Linked DNA regions of Halopiger aswanensis. The protein of the gene in region 1 binds, or shares a complex with, the protein of each later gene. Links are inferred from orthologs where the notes say so. Each region holds a gene or a part of one and is shown on either strand. Other genes may lie near its edges. The genes, in order: ATJ93_RS14715 and rpl12p.

What was found.
Region 2: the proteins of ATJ93_RS14715 (region 1) and rpl12p are in contact, whole or in part, in a crystal structure (PDB 5H7L), measured with the Pyrococcus horikoshii proteins. The link is inferred for Halopiger aswanensis from one-to-one orthologs. Residues at the interface, in WP_048053510.1 of Pyrococcus horikoshii: Pro161, Met164, Met165, Phe168, Ser169, Ile172, Val195, Glu196, Phe202, Leu211, Ser212, Val213, Met216, Lys222, Phe223, Asn224; in WP_010886059.1 of Pyrococcus horikoshii: Leu100, Ala101, Gly102, Leu103, Ser104, Ala105, Leu106, Phe107, Gly108.

The regions. Positions count from the first base shown.
Region 1 is NZ_RAPO01000003.1:146,255-156,587, forward strand. Bases 2,665-5,653 are described here. They hold ATJ93_RS14715 (elongation factor EF-2), read right to left. Parts: upstream 5,258-5,653; coding sequence 3,071-5,257; downstream 2,665-3,070. Other genes in these bases: ATJ93_RS14720 (DUF5781 family protein), read left to right, coding at 5,482-5,653. Also shown: ATJ93_RS14700 (potassium channel family protein), read right to left, coding at 1-232; ATJ93_RS14705 (hypothetical protein), read right to left, coding at 394-843; serS (serine--tRNA ligase), read left to right, coding at 1,209-2,588; more of ATJ93_RS14720, read left to right, coding at 5,654-6,246; ATJ93_RS14725 (30S ribosomal protein S7), read right to left, coding at 6,409-7,017; ATJ93_RS14730 (30S ribosomal protein S12), read right to left, coding at 7,020-7,448; ATJ93_RS14735 (4-vinyl reductase), read left to right, coding at 7,760-8,410; ATJ93_RS14740 (aldehyde dehydrogenase family protein), read right to left, coding at 8,483-10,000; ATJ93_RS14745 (P-loop NTPase), read left to right, coding at 10,297-10,333. UniProt on the Methanocaldococcus jannaschii protein: Catalyzes the GTP-dependent ribosomal translocation step during translation elongation.
Region 2 is NZ_RAPO01000001.1:144,891-155,137, reverse strand. The notes cover bases 4,789-7,691. They hold rpl12p (50S ribosomal protein P1), read left to right. Parts: upstream 4,789-6,016; coding sequence 6,017-6,367; downstream 6,368-7,691. Other genes in these bases: ATJ93_RS00720 (Brp/Blh family beta-carotene 15,15'-dioxygenase), read right to left, coding at 6,536-7,603; ATJ93_RS00730 (50S ribosomal protein L10), read left to right, coding at 4,943-5,992; ATJ93_RS00735 (50S ribosomal protein L1), read left to right, coding at 4,789-4,941. In the rest of the region: ATJ93_RS00765 (MFS transporter), read left to right, coding at 1-24; ATJ93_RS00760 (phosphoenolpyruvate carboxykinase (ATP)), read left to right, coding at 272-1,783; ATJ93_RS00755 (HEWD family protein), read left to right, coding at 1,917-2,105; divalent-cation tolerance protein CutA, read left to right, coding at 2,203-2,514; ATJ93_RS00745 (50S ribosomal protein L11), read left to right, coding at 2,651-3,127; ATJ93_RS00740 (hypothetical protein), read right to left, coding at 3,417-4,025; more of ATJ93_RS00735, read left to right, coding at 4,309-4,788; ATJ93_RS00715 (lycopene cyclase domain-containing protein), read left to right, coding at 7,756-8,643; ATJ93_RS00710 (Brp/Blh family beta-carotene 15,15'-dioxygenase), read left to right, coding at 8,633-9,697; ATJ93_RS00705 (tripartite tricarboxylate transporter permease), read left to right, coding at 9,761-10,247. UniProt on the Methanocaldococcus jannaschii protein: Forms part of the ribosomal stalk, playing a central role in the interaction of the ribosome with GTP-bound translation factors.

The DNA.
Region 1 (10,333 bases):
GGCTCCGCGTCGCCATCATCAACCCCATCCGCGCGCGCATCTCGAGGACGTCCATCCGCTCCTCTAGACGAAGCACCTCCGTCGCGATGTCCTCGCTCGAGTGGAGTACCGCGGAGTAGGAGAGATCGATCAGCAGCTCCGCCGTGTCCTTCATCTCGACGAGCACGTCCTTGACGTTGACCGGCTCGTACTCGATCGGTGCCGACGACGTCTCGCCCTCGAGCGGGTCCATACGTCGAACCAGCCTCCCCACCGAAAAAAGCGTTTCCCGCCGGGAAATCCACCCGACGGCTCGCGTGGCGACGTTCTCCGCCCCGAGACGAACCGTGCAACCGATTGTCCCAGCGAGGATCGGCACCCGTCCGGTCAGCGCAGGCGAGGTTCGATAGCCCTCTACTCCCGAACGAACGGAATCGCCGCGGTTGCCTCGGCCCGGTTTCGCTTGTCGCGAATCGCCTCGACGTAGGCCTCGACATCGGCCGCCGAACAGCCGAGCGGTTCGGCAGCCCGCTCGGCGTCCATGTCGAACCAGCCGTACAACACGAAGACGCGCATCTCCGGTTCGGTAAGCAGCGTTCGTTCGCGGAGAACGTCGAGGAGGTCGGCGAACTCGGTCTCCTCGAATCCGTTCGCGAACCGCCGGTACAGCCGATCCTCGACCGCGGAGAGGAGGATCTTTCCCTCCTCCTCGTAGAGCCCGACGTCGACGACCGAGATGAACTCGGTGGGAAACGTTCCGAATCGCCGCTCCGACGAGTTGACGTACCCGAACGTCCGGTCCGGCTCGTCGACCGGCGTCGCCGTCGTCCCGTATCGGAGCCACACCTCCTCGTCGTTACTCACGCCGTCTCACCTCGAGGCGGCGCGACTCGCGACCGCGACGCTCACCCGAGATCGAGACGGGACGCGTCCTCGAGCGGCGTCGTCTCATACCCGGGTGTTGTCACAAATGGGATATAAATATACTTTTTAAATACAAATACGTATGACATAAAGAGAGCGGCTCGCAGCTATTGTGTCAACAACACGCAATGCGAAACTGCGCGTCTGAAGCCGACGGTAGTAGTCGTGCTCTGTTCGATACTCCAATTACGGAAGGCGGTCCGCTGGTGCGTAGCGCGCACGATCGGCCGTGTGGAGTACGACTCTCGGATCGAAACCTTCCGACACGGTTTTGGACGGCCGCACTGAACCCACGAGCAATACCAATGCTCGACCGGACCTACCTACGCGAGAATCCCGACGAGGTGCGCGAGGCCCTCGACAACCGGGGCGCCGACGTCGACCTCGACGAGATCCTCGAGCTCGACGAACGGTGGCGAGAACTGAAGGCCCGCGGCGACGAGCTGCGCCACGAGCGAAACGAGATCACCTCGAAGATCGGCAAGTTAGTCGCCGAGAACAAGGAGGAAGAGCGCGAGGCGGCCATCCAGGAGTCGCGAGAACTCAAGGCCGAGATCGAGGACGTCGAGAGCGAGGCCGACGAGATCCGGGAGGAGCTCAACCAGCGCATGCTCGAGATCCCCAACGTCCCCCACGAGAGCGTGCCGCTGGGGGTCGACGAGCGCCACAACGTCGAGGATCGGCGCTGGGGCTTCGACGACCTGCGCGACGTCCCCGAGGACGTCACGCCCCACTACGAACTCGGCGAGGAGATGGACATCATCGACGAGGAGCGCGCCGCCAAGGTCACCGGCTCCGGCTTCTACTTCCTCAAGGGTGACGGCGCACGTCTCGAGCACGCCCTGATCCAGTTCATGCTGGACGTCCACCGCGAACAGGGCTACGTCGATATCTTCCCGCCGATCCCGATCAAAAGCGCGTCGATGCGCGGCACCGGCCAACTGCCGAAGTTCGCCGACGACGCCTACCGCCTCGGCGGCAGCAACGAGGAGGAGTACGACGAGGAGGATCTCTGGCTCTGTCCGACCGCCGAAGTGCCGGTCACCAACATGTACGCCAACGACATCCTCCTGCAGGACGACCTCCCGCTGAAACACCAGGCGTACACGCCCAACTTCCGCCGCGAAGCCGGCGAACACGGCACCGAAACCCGGGGTATCGTCCGCGTCCACCAGTTCAACAAGGTCGAACTGGTCAACTTCGTCGAACCCGAGAACAGCTACGACCGCCTCGAGGAACTGCTCCGGGAAGCCGAAGAGGTCCTGCGACGGCTGGAGCTTCCCTATCGCGTGCTCGAACTCTGCACCGGCGACCTCGGATTCAAGGCCACGAAGCAGATCGACCTCGAGGTGTGGGCGCCCGCCGACGACATGGAAGACGGGCCCGAACAGGGCGGCCGCTGGCTCGAGGTCTCAACCGCCTCGAACTTCGAGGACTTCCAGGCGCGCCGCTCGGGCCTGCGCTACCGGCCCGAGCGCCACGAGTCGGCCGAGTACCTCCACACCCTGAACGCGTCGGGACTCGCCATCCCGCGCGTGATGGTCGCTATCCTCGAGTACTACCAGAACGAGGACGGGACCGTCACGATCCCCGAACCGCTCCGACCGTACATGGGCGGCCAGGAGCTCATCGAGGGCCACGAGAAGGTCGGCGAGGCCGCGCTCGGCGCCGGCGAGCGCGAGTAGCGAGGACGATACGAGTACCGCCGCGATCCCGATCGCTCGACACCTGGTTCGTTCGTCCCGATTCGGGCGCCTCGATCCGTGTTACGTATCGCTGAAATTCAGCTTTCGACTACCGTTTGAAATTCATTACCGTACTCCGAATACGACCGTCTCTCCGGGGAGAAATACACGCTATGTGTACTTTCTTTCGTCTGTCGAATGGACTTATTAATCACAGTGTAATAAGTTGACTTGCAAGCCAGTCGCCAGGGGCTTGCCGTACGCGTGAACGTATCGTCGATGGCTGGCCTGATTCACCAGCCATTTTCGCCAGGGAAACCGACGAGAGCCGCGGGTCTGGATCTGTTCTCGAGTCCTCGGTAGTGTCGTGTGGCGCTACAACGCAGCAACGGACGGACGACGGGCTACGCAGTGAGACGCTCGAGCGGGGCAAAAATCGAAACGCGAAAACCGAAACCGCGAACGGCGAGTCGCGACGCCGCTTAGATGTAGTCGATGTGTTCGGGCAGTTCGAGCTTCATGCCCTTGCGTTCGCGGATCTCCATGATCTTCTCGCGCTGGAGCGAGTCGGACATGACCTCGAAGCCGGCGTTTTCGGTGTTCCAGGACGCACGACCTTCGGTCGCGGAGCGGATGTCCGACGCGAAGCCGATCATCTCGCCGACGGGCGCGATACCCTCGACGACCATGAGGTCACCCTCCTGGTACATGTCGTCGACGCGGCCACGACGGCCCTGAATCTCACCCGAGGCGGCGCCCATGTGGTCGTTGGGCACGTCGATGCGGACGTCCTGCATCGGCTCGAGCATCTTGATCTTGCCGTCGATCAGGGCGTTGTGGACCGCTTCGCGGACCGCAGGGATGACCTGGGCCGGACCGCGGTGGATGGTGTCCTCGTGGAGGCGGGCGTCGTGCAGGCGGATGAGGGTCCCCTGGACCGGCTCGTTCGCGAGCGGACCGTTGTCCAGGGCCTCCTCGAGCCCTTCGACGACCAGTTCCATCGTCTCGTTCAGGTGCTGGATACCCTTCGTGTCGTCGATGAGGATGTTCGTCCCGTGGATCGTCTCGACGTTCTGGGACGTGTCCTTGTCCATGCCGGCCTCCTGCAGGGCCTCGCGGCGTTCCTGCTCGGGCATGTCCATCGACGCCTCGCCGAGCTGGATCGTCTCGACGAGTTCGTCGTTCATCGGTTCGATGGAGATGTAGAAACGGTTGTGGCGGTTCGGCGAGATACCCTCGACTTCCGCGCTTGCCTCCTGGGGCTGCTCGCGGTAGACGACGATCGGTTCACCGGTGTTGACCGGAATGCCCTGGTTCTTCTCGATACGCTGGGTGATGACCTCGAGGTGAAGCTCACCCTGCCCGGAGATCAGGTGCTCGCCGGTGTCCTCGTTGATGTTGATCTGGATCGTCGGGTCCTCCTTGGAGACCTGGCGCAGCGTCTCGATCAGCTTCGGCAGGTCGTCCATGTTCTGGGCCTCGACGGACTTCGTAATGACCGGCTCCGAGATGTGCTCGATCGACTCGAACGGCGTCATCTCGACGCTCGAGACGGTCGAGCCGGCGATGGCGTCCTTGAGGCCGGTGAGGGCGGCGATGTTCCCCGCCGGTACCTCGTCGACTTCCTCGCGTTCACCGCCCATGAAGATCCCGACGGACTGGACGCGGTTCTTGCCCGCGGTCCCGGAGACGTACAGCTCCTGACCTTTCTCGAGGGTGCCCGAGAAAACGCGGCCCGACGCGATTTCGCCCGCGTGGGGGTCCATCGAGATGTCGGTGACCATGAAGACGACCTCGCCGTCCTCGTCGACCAGGCGCATGCCCTCCGCGAGTTCGGTCTCGTCGTCGCCGCGCCAGATGCGCGGGATACGGCGGGGCTGTGCGTCGACCGGGTTCGGGAAGTGCTCACAGACCATGTCGAGCACGACGTCCGACAGCGGCGTCTTCTCGTGGAGTTTCTGGCGCTCGTCGTTGCGCTCGAGTTCCATGATCTCGGCGAAGTCCATGCCGGTGCGCTGCATCGACGGCATCGAGACGCCCCACTTGTACAGTGCGGAACCGAAGCCGACGGTACCGTCCTCGACGGAGACGGTCCAGTCGTCGATGTCGTCCATGTCCTCGGTCATGCCGCGGATGAGCTCGTTGACGTCGCGGATGACCGACAGGAGTCGCTCCTGCATCTCCTCGGGTCCTTCCTGCAGCTCGGAGATCAGGCGGTCGACCTTGTTGATGAACAGGGTCGGCTTGACGCCCTCGCGCAGCGCCTGTCGGAGGACGGTCTCGGTCTGGGGCATCGCGCCCTCGACGGCGTCGACGACGACCAGCGCACCGTCGACGGCGCGCATCGCACGGGTCACGTCGCCACCGAAGTCGACGTGGCCCGGCGTGTCGATGAGGTTGATGAGGTGGTTCTCGCCCTCGTACTCGTGGGTCATCGACACGTTTGCTGCGTCGATGGTAATCCCACGTTCCTGCTCGTCCTCCTCCGTGTCCATCGCCAGCTGCTCGCCGGCGGTCTCGTCGGAGATCATGCCGGCACCAGCCAGCAGGTTGTCCGAAAGGGTCGTTTTTCCGTGGTCGACGTGAGCGGCGATGGCGATGTTCCGGATGTTCTCCGGTTCGTCCATCAGCCGTTCACACTCTTGGACGATCTTCTTGCGTCGGCCCATATACCCCCCATTACCGCCAGCGGGGTCAAAAGGGTAGTGTTTCGTCGGCGCCGGAATCCGCCGCGTTTCCCGGCCGGCCGGCGTGAATATCCAGTTTGCGTGAGTGAATACCACGCAACGATTGCCCGGCCGCGAGGGGCCCTCTGCCCCCGAGGCACGGTCGGTCGCCGTCAGCGAGACCGGGCGTAAGAGACATACAGCAACAGCCCTTGGTATCGGTACGCATGGATATACGAGTACAGGGATCCGGTCCGACCGCACCCTTTCTCAGTGCCCGCGACCTCTTCGAGACGGAACACGACCTCACCCTCCCGGTCCACGTCCGACTCCGCGACGATCCCGACGAGCGGACCTGGGCCGGCCACTACGACGATCGCCACGTCCTGAACATCTCCCGGCAGGCCGCCTCGAGCGCGATGGCGCGCGAACTCGCCCTCCACGAGTTCGCCCACATGGCTCGCCACGAGGAGGACCACCCCTCCCACACCCAGTCCACCGAGGAAGTGCTCTACCTCGCGCTGGCCGGCAAGAGCGTCGAACGGCGCAAGCTCTCGCACTGCTATCAGATCGCCAACCACATGAAAGACATCTACGCCGACGACATCACGCTCGCCGTCGGCCCCGGCGAGAAACTCCTCTCGTACCTCGAGTCGAGCCTGGCCGCCGCCGTCGCGGACCGGCCCGACACGCCGCTTCGGCCGGGACTCCAACGACTGTCCGCCAGCGCGGATCCCGAGATCACGGCGGTCAACGCGGCCTTCGCGCTCGCGCTCGGCGAGCGCCACGGCCTCATCGACGACGACCACCGGCTGTACGACCTCGCGCACGCGGCCGCGCTCGACGCTCCCGAGGTCGACTTCGAGGGGTTCAAGCGCCGCTTCCGGGAACTCGCCCGCGAACCCGACTCGAGTTCCTACCGGCAGGTGCTCGTCGACGCGACGCGGTCGTACGTCGACGGCGGCGGTAACGGCGGAATGGCTGCCGACTAAGCGACGCCGGACGGGACGGGGACAGAACGGATACGGACTCGAGTTCCGTTTTCTCGAGTGACCTGCCGCCTCGCACACCAACAGAAGACGAAATCGACGCCGGCGTCGCCACTGCGAACGAAATCGATGCCGAGAAACGAATAGAGAACCGCTATAGGGCGGTTAGCGTGCAGCCGCCGCGACGCGCTCTTTCTCTTCCTTCTGGCTGACCGCGTAGGTCTGGACGTCGTAGTTGGCCGCGCCGATGAGCTGGCTGGCGATGGCCTCCTCGACGGGCGTCGCCGTCTTGAACGAGTCGTTGTAGACGCCTTCGGCGAGGAACTTCAGGGCCTGGTCGACGCGTCGCTGGGGGGCGACGTCGACGGCCTTCGGGACCGAGATGCCGCCGTACTTCAGGCGGACGGTCTCCTCGCGCGGAGCCGCGTTCTCGACGGCGGTGACCAGCACCTGAATCGGGTTCTCCTCGGTGCGCTCGTGGATGATGTCGAACGCCTCGCGGACGTAGTTGAGCGTCTTCTGCTTCTTGCCCGTGTTCTCCTCGGTCTGCATGAGACGGTTGATGAACCGCTCGACGATGGAGATCTGGGACTTCTTGAACTGCTTGCTGGCGTGGCGACCGGCGGTGTGTGCGACCGGGGTCACCGTGATGTAGCGCTCGGTCGAGGGGTCGGCGTACTCGATTTCGCCGAGTTCCCACTCACCGAACAGCTTCGCCGACACGTCTGCGCCGCCCGCAGGGGCGTCCGGATCGGGTTGGTCTTCGACAGCCATGGTTAGCGCACCGGTTTCTCCGCGTTACCGCGAACGAGTTCCTTCAGTGCGACGCCGTTGACCTTGTCAACCTTGTAGTTGACACCGGAGAGGTCACCCATCGCGCGACCCTTTGCGCCACCGATCCCGGCGATGGTGACTTCGTCGTGTTCGTCGATGAACGAGATGGCGCCGTCACCGGGGCAGAACGCGGTGACCTGCTTCCCGTTCTTGATCAGCTGCACTCGAACGCACTTTCGGATCGCCGAGTTGGGCTGCTTGGCCTCGATGCCGACCTTCTCCAGAACGATGCCTCGACCCTGGGGCGCTCCCTCGAGGGGGTCGGACTTCTCGCGAAGTCCACGGGCGCGGCGCGCGTAGTCCGAGTCGGACCACCGCTGCTCCTGGCGGTCCTTCTTGAGCTTGCGCGCGGCGTACTTGCCGTTTGCCATAGTACCCGTCGCTATCCGACGAAGGCACTTAAACGGCCCGTTTCGAATCGGCGTTACGCCTCGAGAGCGCTCGATCGGGGTCGACGAAGGAATCTGAGCGCGTTTCGGCTCCGGATAACAGCTCTCGGGCGGTCCGCTACGGTTTTCCCTCCGTCCTTCTGCGCCAGTGACAAGTGCCGATTCCGATCCGTCTCCGTCCTCGAGCGCTCTCACCTCGCCGTCCGACCGCGAAACGGCGGTTCGAATCGGCGGTATCAGATCGTATAATTAACTAGCCGTTTTAGTTAAATGAGTTGCATTCTGTACCCGTCATGGCGACGATTAATACGGTACTTGTCACTACCTCGTGGCTCGGACGGCTCCTCGGGCTCGCGGACGAAGGGGCCGAATCGGACGAACCGCCGGCGGTCGACGATCGAACCGGGTTCGAGGGATCGCTCGAGGGATCGGAAGTAATCGGTCGAAGCCCCCAGTCGTACGTCGCCGCGGGTGACTCCATCTCGTCGTTCGTGGGGAAAGAGGTCTCGAACAAGCTCGCGAAATACGGGCTCGAGGACATCGATCCCGAGGAGTGGTACCCGCTAGAGATTCCGCTGGCCATGCTGTACGATATGCGCGACGAGTACGGCGGCGTCAGAATGCGGAATATGGGCCAGAACGTCCCCGAGCACGTCAAGTTTCCCCCGGAGCTGTCCGAGGTCGACGACGCGTTGCATGCGATCGATCGAGCGTACCACCAGAACCACCGCGGCGGCGACCTCGGCTCGTACGAGTTCCACCAGGAGGGGCCGAACGAGGGGCGGATGGTCTGCGAGAACCCCTACCCCTGCGAGTTCGATAAGGGCCTCATCAAGGGCGTCGCCAGGAAGTTCGCCGACAATCCCGTCAAGGTCGAGGAGGTCGGCGACCACTGTCGCTCGGACGGCGACGCCCGCTGCGAGTATCGCGTCGACTGGATCTGATCGGAGCGGTCCGTTCGTTACGGCCTATCGAACGACTCGAACAGTTCGGACGACGCGGAGCCGTCGCGTCCGTCAGTACGGGTACTCGCGGGGCTCGCGCTGGACCGAAATCCACTTCACCGTCGTCAAGGTCTCTAAGATCCACTCGTCGTTGTACCGTCCCATCCCCGACGCGCCGACGCCGCCGAAGGCGACGTGCGGTTCGTCGTTCAGCGGCTGATCGTTGATGTGAACCATCCCCGTCTCCATCGCGTCGGCCACGTCGCGCGCTCGAGCCACGTCCGTCGAGTGCACCGATCCCGACAGGCCGTACTCGGTGTCGTTGGCGAGCCGAACCGCTTCGTCGTCGGTCTCGAAGGGGATGACCGGCGCGACCGGCCCGAAGTGCTCGTTACACGCCGCCGGCATGTCGTTGGTCACGCCCGAGAGCACCGTGGGCTCGACGAACAGGCCGTCGTGACCCCCGCCGGCTTCGACCGTCGCGCCGCGGTCGATCGACTCCTCGACGAACCCGACGATCTTGTCGCGCTGACTCTCGTTGATGACCGGGCCGACGAGCGCCCCCTCCGCGAGCGGGTCGCCGATGGGGAGCTGCTCGGCGCGGTCGGCCAGCCCCGCCACGTACTCGTCGTACAGCGATTCGTGGACCAGGTGGCGGTTGATCGAGATGCACTCCTGACCCTGGTGGGTGAACGAGCCGAACGCGCCGGCGTCGATCGCGCGCTCCAGGTCGGCGTCCTCGAGCACGATGTGGGCGTTGTTCCCGCCGAGTTCGAGCGCGGGTTCCGTGTACGAGCCGACGGCGCGCTGGCCGACGCCGCGGCCGACTTCGGAGGAGCCGGTAAAGGACATCACCGACGGCACCTCGTGTCCCGAGAAGTGGTCGCCGATCTCGTGGCCGTAACCGGGGACGACGTTCAGCACGCCCTCGGGCAGCCCGGCTTCCTCGAAGACCTTCGCGAGCACGAGCCCGCCCGTCAGCGGAGTATGTTCGTCTGGCTTCAAGACGACGCTGTTGCCCAGCGCGATGGCGGGCGCGACGACGCGACTCGAGAGGTACAGCGGGAAGTTCCACGGCGTGATCACGCCGACGACGCCGGCCGGTTCGCGCACGAGCAGGTTCTCCTTGCCGGGCGTGACCGAGTCCTTGCGACGGCCGCCGTCGCGCATCGCCAGCCCGGCGCCGACCTCCATCGTCCCCTGCGCGAGTTGCGTCTCGAAGCCGGCTTTCAGTTGCACGCCGCCGCACTCGAGCGCGAACAGCGTCTCGAGGTCGTCGGCGTACTCGCCGAGCAGTTCGCAGGCCTCGGTCACGATCGCGGCCCGCTCCTGGGGAGGCCGCTTCGCCCAGGCCGTCTGGGCGTCGTCCGCGATCGCGTACGCCTCGTCGACGTCGGCCTCGGTTCCCGAGGGCACCCTCGTCAGGGTCGTCCGCGTCGCGGGGTCCTCGACCTCGATCGAGTCTCGGTCCCCGCCGGGGACCCACTCCCCGTCGAGGTACAGGGCGTTCCACCCGCGTTCCGGCGCGATGTCGAGCGCGTCCACGTCCACGTCTCGCGGTCCAACAGTCACGTCGATCGTATCCGTCATACGGCCCCGTACTGGCCGTCCGCGCTTATTGGTTTGGTGACGAAAATCAGGTCTGATAACGATCTCCCGGACTCGACCGAGCGGATCGACGGCGCGCTCGAGGGGCCGATTCCCGGAATCCGACGGCGTTTCGGGGCCGGCGTTACCGGCGGAGCGCGGGGTAGCGCGTCTCGACGGGCGGAAGATTCCCGAACGGGTTCCCGGTAGTTGCAAACGGTGTGGACGAGTGGAGGCGGGTTACCACGGGCTGGGAACCGGATTCGATTTTTACGCGTCCGTTCGGGGAAGCGTCCGACATGGCAGCGAATACCGACGCCGTCGACCCGTTTCGGG
Region 2 (10,247 bases), on another replicon or contig:
GTCCGCTCGATCGCGCGCCGGTGAGCGCGGTCCCGATACGACCGAACCATTGCTCAACACGCTATCACGATCGAGCAGTGAATATTATTTCTTTCTCGAGTACAAATCCATACCTACCTTAATACCGACAATTAGTCTTCGAGTAACCAGACCGGATTGATAGATGGTAGAAGGTATGTACCGAATATCTGGTATCGAACCAGGGTAAGTTATGACACACAGCGTTCAGAATATGTATATTTATATGTCGAGGTGAGTGGGTGGTAGGTATATGTCCGAAACCGGGACGGAACCCCGTCCACTGGCGACACAGCTCCCCGATCCGGCGACTGCGCAAAACGTCCGCTACAACCCCTCCCTCGAGGAACTGCGCGACCTCGCCGCCCACGCGGAGACGACGACCGAGTTCGGCTCGCCGTCCTACGTCAGCGAGGTCCGGTCCCGAAGCGCCGACCTGACGAAAAACGCCGTCGACCACGAGTTTACCGACCGCGATCGCGACCTGCTCTCGGCCGCGGTCGCCCGCGCGGGCGACCGCGAGATGGTCTGCGTCGATCGGCTGATGGGCCGCCACCCCGACGCGACCTTCTGCTGCCGGCTGTTCGTCCCGGTCGATCACGCCCGCATCGCGCTCGCGTGGGCGAACCTCTTCGAGCCCGCCGACGGGCGCGAGCCGGACCTCTACACCGTGCAGGATCCGGACTACGACGAGACCGCGATCCGCGTGCTCCCCGACGAAGGCGTGACCGCCGTCCTCGGCACGGACTACATCGGCGAGGCTAAGAAGTCTTTCCTCCGGCTGTTCATGTACCGGATCAAGCAGCAGGGTGGGCTCGGCCTCCACGCCGGGAGCAAGCGCGTCCGGGTCCGCGACGCCGACGGCGACCTCCGGACCGTCGGGCAGGTCTTCATGGGCCTCTCCGCGACCGGGAAGTCGACGCTGACCTCCCACGGCTGCTGGCTCGAGGACCCCGAGGACGCCACAATGTTGCAGGACGACGTCTGTGGACTCCTCCCGGACGGGACGGTCGCCGGCAGCGAGGGCGAGGGACTGTTCATCAAGACCATCGGCCTCGATCCGGACGAACAACCCGAACTCTACGCGGCTGCAACCCACGAGTCTGCGGTCCTCGAGAACGTCGCCGTCGACGACGACGGCACCGTCCACTTCGACGAGGATCGGTACACGTCCAACGCCCGGGCGATCGTCCGGCGCGATCGACTCGAGAGCGCCGACGAGGAGATCGACCTCGAGCGACTCGATCAGGTCTTTTTCATCACCCGAAACCCGCTGATGCCGCCGGTTGCGAAGTTAGACGACCGGGAGGCCGCCGTCGCCTTCATGCTCGGCGAGTCGATCGAGACCAGCGCCGGCGACCCCTCACGCGCAGGGGAATCGATTCGCGTCGTCGGGACGAATCCGTTTATTATCGGCTCCGAAGGCGAGGAAGGCAACAGCTTCCAGGACCTCATCGACGAGTTAGACGCCGAGTGCTACATCATCAACACGGGCTATCTCGGCGACGAATCCAAAGATATCGGCGTCGAGGAATCGGTGACGATCCTGACCGAAGCCGCCCGCGGCACGATCGAGTGGACCGACGACGAGCGCACCGGGCTGACGATTCCCGACGCCGTACCCGGACTCGAGGTCGAGGAGTACTACGTCCCGGACCACGTCGACGACTACGAGGCCGCGGCCGCCGACCTGCGAGCGGAGCGCCGCGAGTACCTCGAGCAGTTCGAGGACCTGCGCGAAGAGATCACGGACGCCGTGTACTGAGGCGGGCGGATTCCTCATCAGTCAACTGGTAGAGGGACCACGGCCCAGTTCTTTGGGCTTCATGTCAGCGACCAGCGGCAGCGATTGCCGCACAAGAGTAGCGTTATATGCGTGCAGTTCTCACGGTCCCCTAATGAGTGCACAGGTCCGAGCGCCGACGGCTCGCGTATGCGAGCGGTGCGAGCGCGCTGAGTACTGGGACGAGGAACTCGAGGCATGGCAGATCGACACCGACGACGGCGAAAAGCAAGTCGGCAATCCCCACTGTCTCCACGAGTGGGACATCAACGGCGCGTTTAATCCAGTCGTCGACAACGCCTGACGTCTCGTCTCGTTCGATTTGCGGTCTCGAGGCAACGCCATCAAACGACGAAGCGACGAAGGATCCTTTTTGAGCGACCCCGACGTAGCCGACGATAATGCCGACGGTCTACATCACGGCGCCGCCGGATCACGCCGACGACCTCGCCGAACGGTTGGTCGACGAGCGGCTGGCCGCCTGCGTCAACCGACTGTCGACCACCTCGACGTACCGCTGGGAGGGCGAAATCCATCACGACGACGAGGTCGTCCTGCTCGCGAAGACCACCGACGAGGCGTACGACGACCTCGTCGATCGCGTCCGCGAACTGCATCCCTACGACGTGCCGTGTATCGAACGGTTCGACGAAGCTGCTGTGCTCGAGTCGTTCGCGGAGTGGCGGGCAGAGAGCGTCGACGGGCGCGACTAACGGCGTACTGGCCGTAGTGCGCTCGAGGGCCACAGCACGCGTTGTCCTGATCGGTGATCGGTGTACGTGAGCCTATCACAGGCGACGACTGCCCGAAAAAGCAACCCTTAAAACTCGCGCACGGGTTGTGACAGGTATGGCTGGAACCATCGAAGTGCTCGTTCCGGGTGGCCAGGCCGATCCCGGCCCGCCGCTCGGTCCCGAGCTCGGACCGACGCCCGTCGACGTACAGGCGGTCGTCCAGGAGATCAACGACCAAACCGAAGCGTTCGACGGCACGGAAGTTCCCGTCACCGTCGACTACGAGGACGACGGCTCGTTCTCGATCGACGTCGGTGTCCCGCCGACGGCGGAACTGATCAAGGACGAAGCCGGCTTCGAGACCGGCAGCGGCGAACCCCAGGAGGACTTCGTCGCCGACCTGTCCGTCGATCAGGTCAAGCAGATCGCCGAGCAGAAACACCCCGACCTGCTCGCCTACGACACGAAAAACGCGGCGAAGGAAGTCGTCGGCACCTGCGCCTCGATGGGCGTGACCATCGAGGGCAACGACGCTCGCGAGTTCAAGCAGCGAGTCGACGACGGCGAGTACGACGACGTTCTCGCCGAATAACGGTTCTGGTCCGGTTCGGAAACCGCCCGACGGGCTCGTTTTCTGCCGTTCCGACCGTGCCGTGCGATAGCGACGCCCCGAAAGCCGCCGGCTCGGCCGGCCCGGACACCTACCTCGCGAGTGTAACGGATGGACCGCGTCAGACGGGCGTCAGACGACTTTTGCAGCGTCCGTCGATTGAGGGACTGGCTGACGGTGGTTGTATCGACGGCCGACGCCTCGAGCCGAACGGCGAGAATCCGGCAGCGTCGAAATCGAACGATCGAGAACGCAGCGGCCAGAACGCGGCTCAGATCTTGTTTGCGGGCGGGACGGTTCGCTCGTCGGGTCGCGTCGACCCGCGGGCGGCGAACAGGGTGCGCGCCCCGGCGCCGACCCCGAGCGCAGCAGCGAGTACGGTTAGGGCGACCGTCGCCTCGAGTGCGCCCCCGGCTGCCCCGGCGAGGAGACTGCCGACGAGGACGCCGGTACACAGCCGGTCGTCGCCAACCCGCGCTGCGATCGATTGACCGATCGCGACGAGTCCGACGGCCGAAAGCGGCGGCAGCGTCGCGAGCCCGAGGACAACCAGCGGGATGCCGAAGAAGACGCCGACGCTCTCACCGGAGATGAGGTAGCCGGTTCCCGCGAGGGAGGCGACGACGAGCGCGGTCGGCAGCCCGATACAGATCGAAATGACCGGGCTCCGGCGGGCAGTCTGGACCGATCGGGAGCCGTATCCCTGCACGAGTCCGAGCACGAGCAGTGCGAGCAGGGCTGCCGTAAGGAATTGTCCGCCCGCACGCACGGGGAGCGCGAGCGATCGATAGACCTCGATCCACTCGGCACCCAGGAACGCGAGCGGGCCGGTCGTCGCCGTTCCGGCGCCGCCAACCGTGTATATACTTTCTGGCCACATACGTCTACAACTATGGTTCAGTCTAATATTACCTTTGGTTGGTGGAGGTCGTTGTAGCTGGGCGTTCACGCTTCCGGACGTGATGGCGGAGCTCGCGCCGACCGCTGTGAGATCGAGCGGTGGCGTATCGGATGTGACAGCGCCGCACGCTACCGGTTAGACGGACCCGCGAGGATCGCAGTTCGACGGGTTTAAGTTCGACATGGCATTTGCTTCAACAGAGACAGGCCTAGCCTGTTTCACTGACCCGTAGGAGCAACCCTGCGTACTACGGAGGTGAACGATGGCAGATTCGGATATTGAAACCGCAGTGGCTCGCGCACTCGAGGAGTCGCCGGACCGGAACTTTACCGAGACGGTGGACCTCGCGATCAACCTGCGCGACCTTGACCTGAACGAACCGTCGAACCGTGTTGACGAGTCCGTCGTGCTCCCGTCCGGAACCGGACAGGAGACGCGAATCGTCGTCATCGCCGAAGGAGAAACCGCCGTCCGCGCCGAGGAGGTCGCGGACGAGGTCCTTTCGGAGGACGACGTGGCCGACCTTGACGACGACGAAGCCAAGGATATGGCCGACGAGACGGACTTCTTCATCGCCGAAGAGGCGATGATGCAAGATATCGCCCGGCACCTGGGTACCATCCTCGGTCCCCGGGGGAAGATGCCGGACCCGCTCTCGCCCGACGAGGACGTCGTCGAGACCGTCAACCGGCTCAAGAACACCGTGCAGCTTCGCTCGGGTGACCGACGCACGTTCCACACGCTCGTCGGCTCCGAGGAGATGGATGCCGAGGACGTCGCCGACAACATCGACGTCATCCTGCGACGCCTGCACGCCGACCTCGAGAAGGGGCCCCAGAACATCGACGCCGTCTACGTCAAGACGACGATGGGGCCGTCCGTGGAGGTGGCCTAATATGAGCGCACAGGCTGAACGCAAAACCGAGAACCTTCCCCAGTGGAAGCGAGAAGAGGTCGACGAACTCGCCGACCTGCTCGCCGACTACGAGAGCGTCGGCATCGTCGGCCTCACCGGTATCCCCTCGAAGCAGCTGCAGGACATGCGCCGCGATCTGTACGGCACCGCAGAGCTGCGCGTCAGCCGCAATACCCTGCAGATCCGCGCGCTCGAGGACGCCGGCTACGACGACCTCGTCGAACACGTCGAGGGCCACGTCGGCCTGATCGCGACGAACGACAACCCCTTCACCCTCTACAAGGAGCTCGAGGCGTCCAAGACGCCCGCTCCGATCAACGAAGGGGAAGTCGCCCCGAACGACATCGTCATCCCCGAGGGTGACACCGGGATCGATCCCGGTCCGTTCGTCGGCGAACTGCAGAGCATCGGCGCGAACGCGCGCATCGAGGACGGTTCGATCCAGGTCATGGAGGACTCGACGGTCCTCGAGGCCGGCGAGGAAGTCTCTGCGGATCTGGCCAACGTCCTCAACGAACTGGGTATCGAGCCCAAGGAAGTCGGGCTCGACCTGCGCGCCGTCATCGCCGACGGCGTGCTCTTCGACCCGGAGGACCTCGACATCGACGTCGAGGCCTACGAGAGCGACATCGCGACGGCCGCCGCTCGCGCACGGAACCTCGCGATCAACGCGGAGTACCCGACCGCGGCGACGGCGCCGACGCTTATCGCCAAGGCCACGGGCGAGGCCAAGAGCCTCGGCCTGCAGGCCGCGATCGAGGACGAAGCCCTCATGCCCGACCTCGTCAGCAAGGCCGACGCACAGGTTCGTGCGCTCGCCGCCCAGATCGACGACGAGGAAGCCCTGCCCGAGGAACTGCAGGACGTCGAGGCGCCCGCTGCCGAAGCTGACGCTGAAGCGGCCGCCGAGGACGAGGGCGAGGACGAATCGGCAGACGAAGAGGACGACTCCGAGGCCGAGGACGCCGACACCGACGATGACGAAGACGACGGTGACGGCGCAGCCGGTCTCGGCGAGATGTTCGGCTAACGACCACTAACGGAGGATACAACAATGGAATACGTATACGCTGCACTCATCCTGAACGAATCGGGCGAAGAGATCAACGAAGACAACCTCACCGACGTGCTCGACGCCGCTGGCGTCGACGTCGAAGAGTCCCGTGTCAAGGCGCTCGTCGCCGCACTCGAGGACGTCGACATCGACGAAGCGGTCGAGGAAGCCGCTGCCGTCCCCGCCGGCGGAGCCGCCGCGGGCGGTGCCGCTGCGGGCGGCGCCGAAGGCGGTGCCGAGGAAGAAGAAGCCGAAGAAACCAGCGACGTCCCGGACACGACGGACGAGGACGAGGACGACGACGAAGACGAGGGCGCCGGCGGCGAAGGCCTCGGCGAGCTCTTCGGCTAAGTCGGTTCCGACGAGTTAGACAACCTTCCGATTTTTTGGCGCGTCCACGACCGTAGAGCGGCGGTGCTGTGACCTGCTTGCGGTTACAGTTGTCTGAGGAGTAGCGGCTCGAGCGTCGACGCCACCGCCTCCGTAGCGGGACCGACGATCGGACGATAGCGATCTGATTCACGACTGCCGAACGTACCAGATCCCGCCGCGGCGATCGAACCACTCGCCGACGGCGACGTGGGGCAGGGCGATGAGGCAGACGAAGAGCGTGTAGAAGGCGACCAGTCCCGGCAGGAGTTCGCCGCCGCCGAGCGGATTCGGGACGAGAATCCAGAGGAGCCCCGCGACCGCCGCGGTCGCCGCGCCAACTGCGAGGACGGCGCCGGCGGTCGCGCGTCTCGAGGACTCGACAGCGTTCGGTCCGGGCCGCGTCGCCAATCGCTCGCGCGCGAGTTGTCGCAGCGAGTACCACAGCGGGAAGTACAGTCCGACCGCGACGATGGGCGGGACGACGACGAAGTACGTCAGCAGGAGCGTCGTTTCGGCCGCGTCGGAGAGCCACGACCGCGAACGGGCGGGCTCGCGCTCGAGCGATCGAATAGCGTCGACGGTACCGAGTGTGACGTATCCGACGATCGCCGTTCCGAACACGGCGCCGACCAGTAATCGGACGGCCGGCAACGATTCGCGGAGGACGACCGCCGCACCGGGATCGACGACGCTCGCAATGTACGCCGCGGTCCCGTAGAACGGTCCCGGATGAGCCAGCAGCGGGACGATCAGCACGCTGCCGCCGCGGACGAAACCGGCCAGAATTCGCCGAGTACGGCGTGGTCGTCCCTCGAGCCGATTGCGCCCCGCTATCGCGTCGAGCACCCGCAGATCGCCGTAGCCGGCCTTCGCGATCGCAGCGGTAAAGCCGATCCCCAGTGCGACGATCGGCGTGAGAAAGAACGCCGCGACGAACGCGGCCAGACAGAGCAGGTACAGCGCCACGTACCGGACGCCGAACCGAACGCCGCGCCCGCGGAGGTTGACGACGTGCTCGTACCCGCCGTGGGGAAGGTTCAGCCCGATCATTCCGACGAGGTAAACGAGCAGTTGCGCCTCGAGCGAAAGTGACCACCCGGCGACAGCGCCGAGGCCGAATCCGAGAACGAGCGCAAGCAGCGCGATCCGCGACCCCTGGATGCCGAGACGTTCGAGCGACAGACGGGACCGTTGTCGCAGCAACACGGTCTGCATGGACCGGCATACGAACGCGCGATCCTTGACGACTGGCCGACGTCGGACGGGTGTTTTTCCCAGTTGGCCCGATTCTTTACGTCGGTCCAGTCGCCACGCTACGGTGAGACCGATCGAATGACCGAACTACTGATCTATCGCCGCGGGACCCGATGACGCTGAGCTACCTCGAGTTTCACGCGGCGTTTCTGTGCCCGCCGATCCTCGCGCTGGGCTGGCTCGCATACCGGCGGGCCGAATCGTCGCAGGCGCGACGCCGGTGGAGCCGTCGAGTCGGAACCGGACTGGCGATCATCGTCGCCCTCGCGGTCGTCTACACCACGCCGTGGACGAACCTCCTGATCCCGCAGGGCGTGTGGTGGTACGGCGAGGGCGTCGTTCGCGGAACGCTCTGGCACACGCCGCTCGAGGAGTACCTCTTTTTCGTGCTCCAGCCGATCCTGACCGCGCTCGTGCTGGTGCAGTTCGGACCGCCGGGGTCCGAGCGGTCGGTGGAACTGGGACTGAAACTGGAGCTACCGGGCCGACACCGTATCGCCGGCTGCTGTGCCGGCCTCACCGTCATCGGTCTCGGATGGGAGCTGCTGAGTTCGGGGTCGACCGAGACCTACTACCTCGGTGCCCTGGTGCTGTGGGCCGGGCCGATCCTCACGCTGCAGTGGGCGTTCGGAGCACCCTACCTCTGGGCGATCCGACGGTTCGTCGGGGTCGCGATCGCGCTACCGACGCTCTACCTCTGGTTCGCCGACCGGCTCGCCCTCGAGTGGGGGCTCTGGATCATCTCCGAAACCCACACGACCGGCTACGCGCTCGCCGGCCTCCCGCTCGAGGAGGCGCTGTTTTTCCTCGCGACGAACGCCTTCGTGGTCCAGGGGATCGTCCTCTACGCGTGGGTCGTCGAGCGAGCCGACGAACTGCCCTCGGTCGACGATCTCCGGCGGATTGGACGCCGCTCGAGCCGACCGGTACAGAGAGTGGAGACGAACCGAGAGACGGAGCCGGAACCGAACCCCGACGCTGACTCAGCCGATGCTCGCTGACGTGGCGAATCGGGCTTCATCGGAGACGGATACGGCGGTGAACGCCCGTCGACGGGCGGCGGGTGCGAGCCACGTGGCGGGACTGGTCACAATCATTTTGGGACTCGTAATCAGCGTAGTCGCTGACTCGATCCCGCTAGTCTATCAGTACGCACCGCTGGCCGCCAGCGTCGTCGTACTCGGGCTTCCCCACGGTGCCGTCGACCACCTTGTCCTGCCGCGTTCGCGGGGCCAATCCGTTACTCCTCGAGCACTGGCACTCGTCGGGGGCTGCTATCTCGCGATCGGCGGCGCGTACGCGGCTCTCTGGTTCGTCGCCCCTGCGGTCTCGTTCGCGCTGTTCATCCTCCTCACCCTCGTCCACTGGGGCCAGGGCGACGTCTACGCGCTGTGCGAACTGACCGGCGTCAGCTATCTCGAGACGCCCGCTCGGAAGGGACTCGCGCTCGTCGTCCGCGGCGGCCTGCCGATGCTCGTGCCGCTCGTCGCCTTCCCCGATCAGTACGGGTTCGTCGCGGGTTCCCTCGTCAGCCTGTTCGATCCCGGTGCGGCGGCCGCGCTCGAGGGCGCGTTCCGACCGGCGGTTCGCCACGCTATCGGCGTCGGCTTCGGAACCCTCGTCGTCGCCACGCTCGCACTCGGCTATCGCCGGACGGACGACCTCGAGCCCTGGCTGCTCGACGCGAGCGAGACGCTCGGCCTCGCGGCCTTCTTCGACGTCGTGCCGCCGATCCTCGCGATCGGCCTCTACTTCACCGGCTGGCATTCGGTGCGGCACATCCTCCGGACGCTGCTGGTCGACGACGCGGCGGTCGCGGCGCTGGCAAATGGCGACGTTCGAGGCGCGATCGGTCGATTCGCACGCGATGCTGCGCCGCTGACCGCCGGTGCGCTCGCTGTCTTCGCTGCACTGGCGGTCGCCGTTCCGCGGACACCCGCGACGGTCCCCGACGTTGCCGCGCTGTATTTAGTCGGCATCGCCGTGCTGACGCTGCCCCACGTGGTCATCGTGGCGCTGCTCGATCTCGAGCAAGGACTCTGGACGGGGCAGTAATATGGTCGACACCGCTCGAGCGCGAGCCCGGATTTAAGTACGAACGGGCGGCCAGCACGAACGATGGCTGGGCCAGTCGCTGCGGCGATAGCCGCATCTAGTGCGTCGGCGGCAGCCGCGTCAATCGCGCCGATCGATCTGGCCCTCGATCCACGGCTGACAGCGCAGTTGCTCGCGTGGACCCTCGCCGGCTGTCTGCTCGGGGGTTGTAGCGGCCTCGTCCCGGGCCTGCACGCCAACAACTTCGCGCTCCTGCTGGCCGGCGTCGCGCCCGCGGTGCCGGGCCCGCCGCTGTTCGTCGGCTGCGCGATGCTCGCGGCCGGCGTCGTCCACACCTTTCTGAACGCCGTCCCCGCGATGGCGCTCGGCGTCCCCGACGCCGAGATGGCGATCACGGCGCTGCCCGGCCACCGGATGGTTCTCGAGGGCCGCGGCTACGAAGCGATCCGGCTGTCCGCGCTGGGGAGTATCCTCGCCGTCCTCGCGGCCGTGCCGCTCGCGGTACCGATCACCAGAGGTGTGACGGCCGTCTATCCGACGGTCCGGGCGC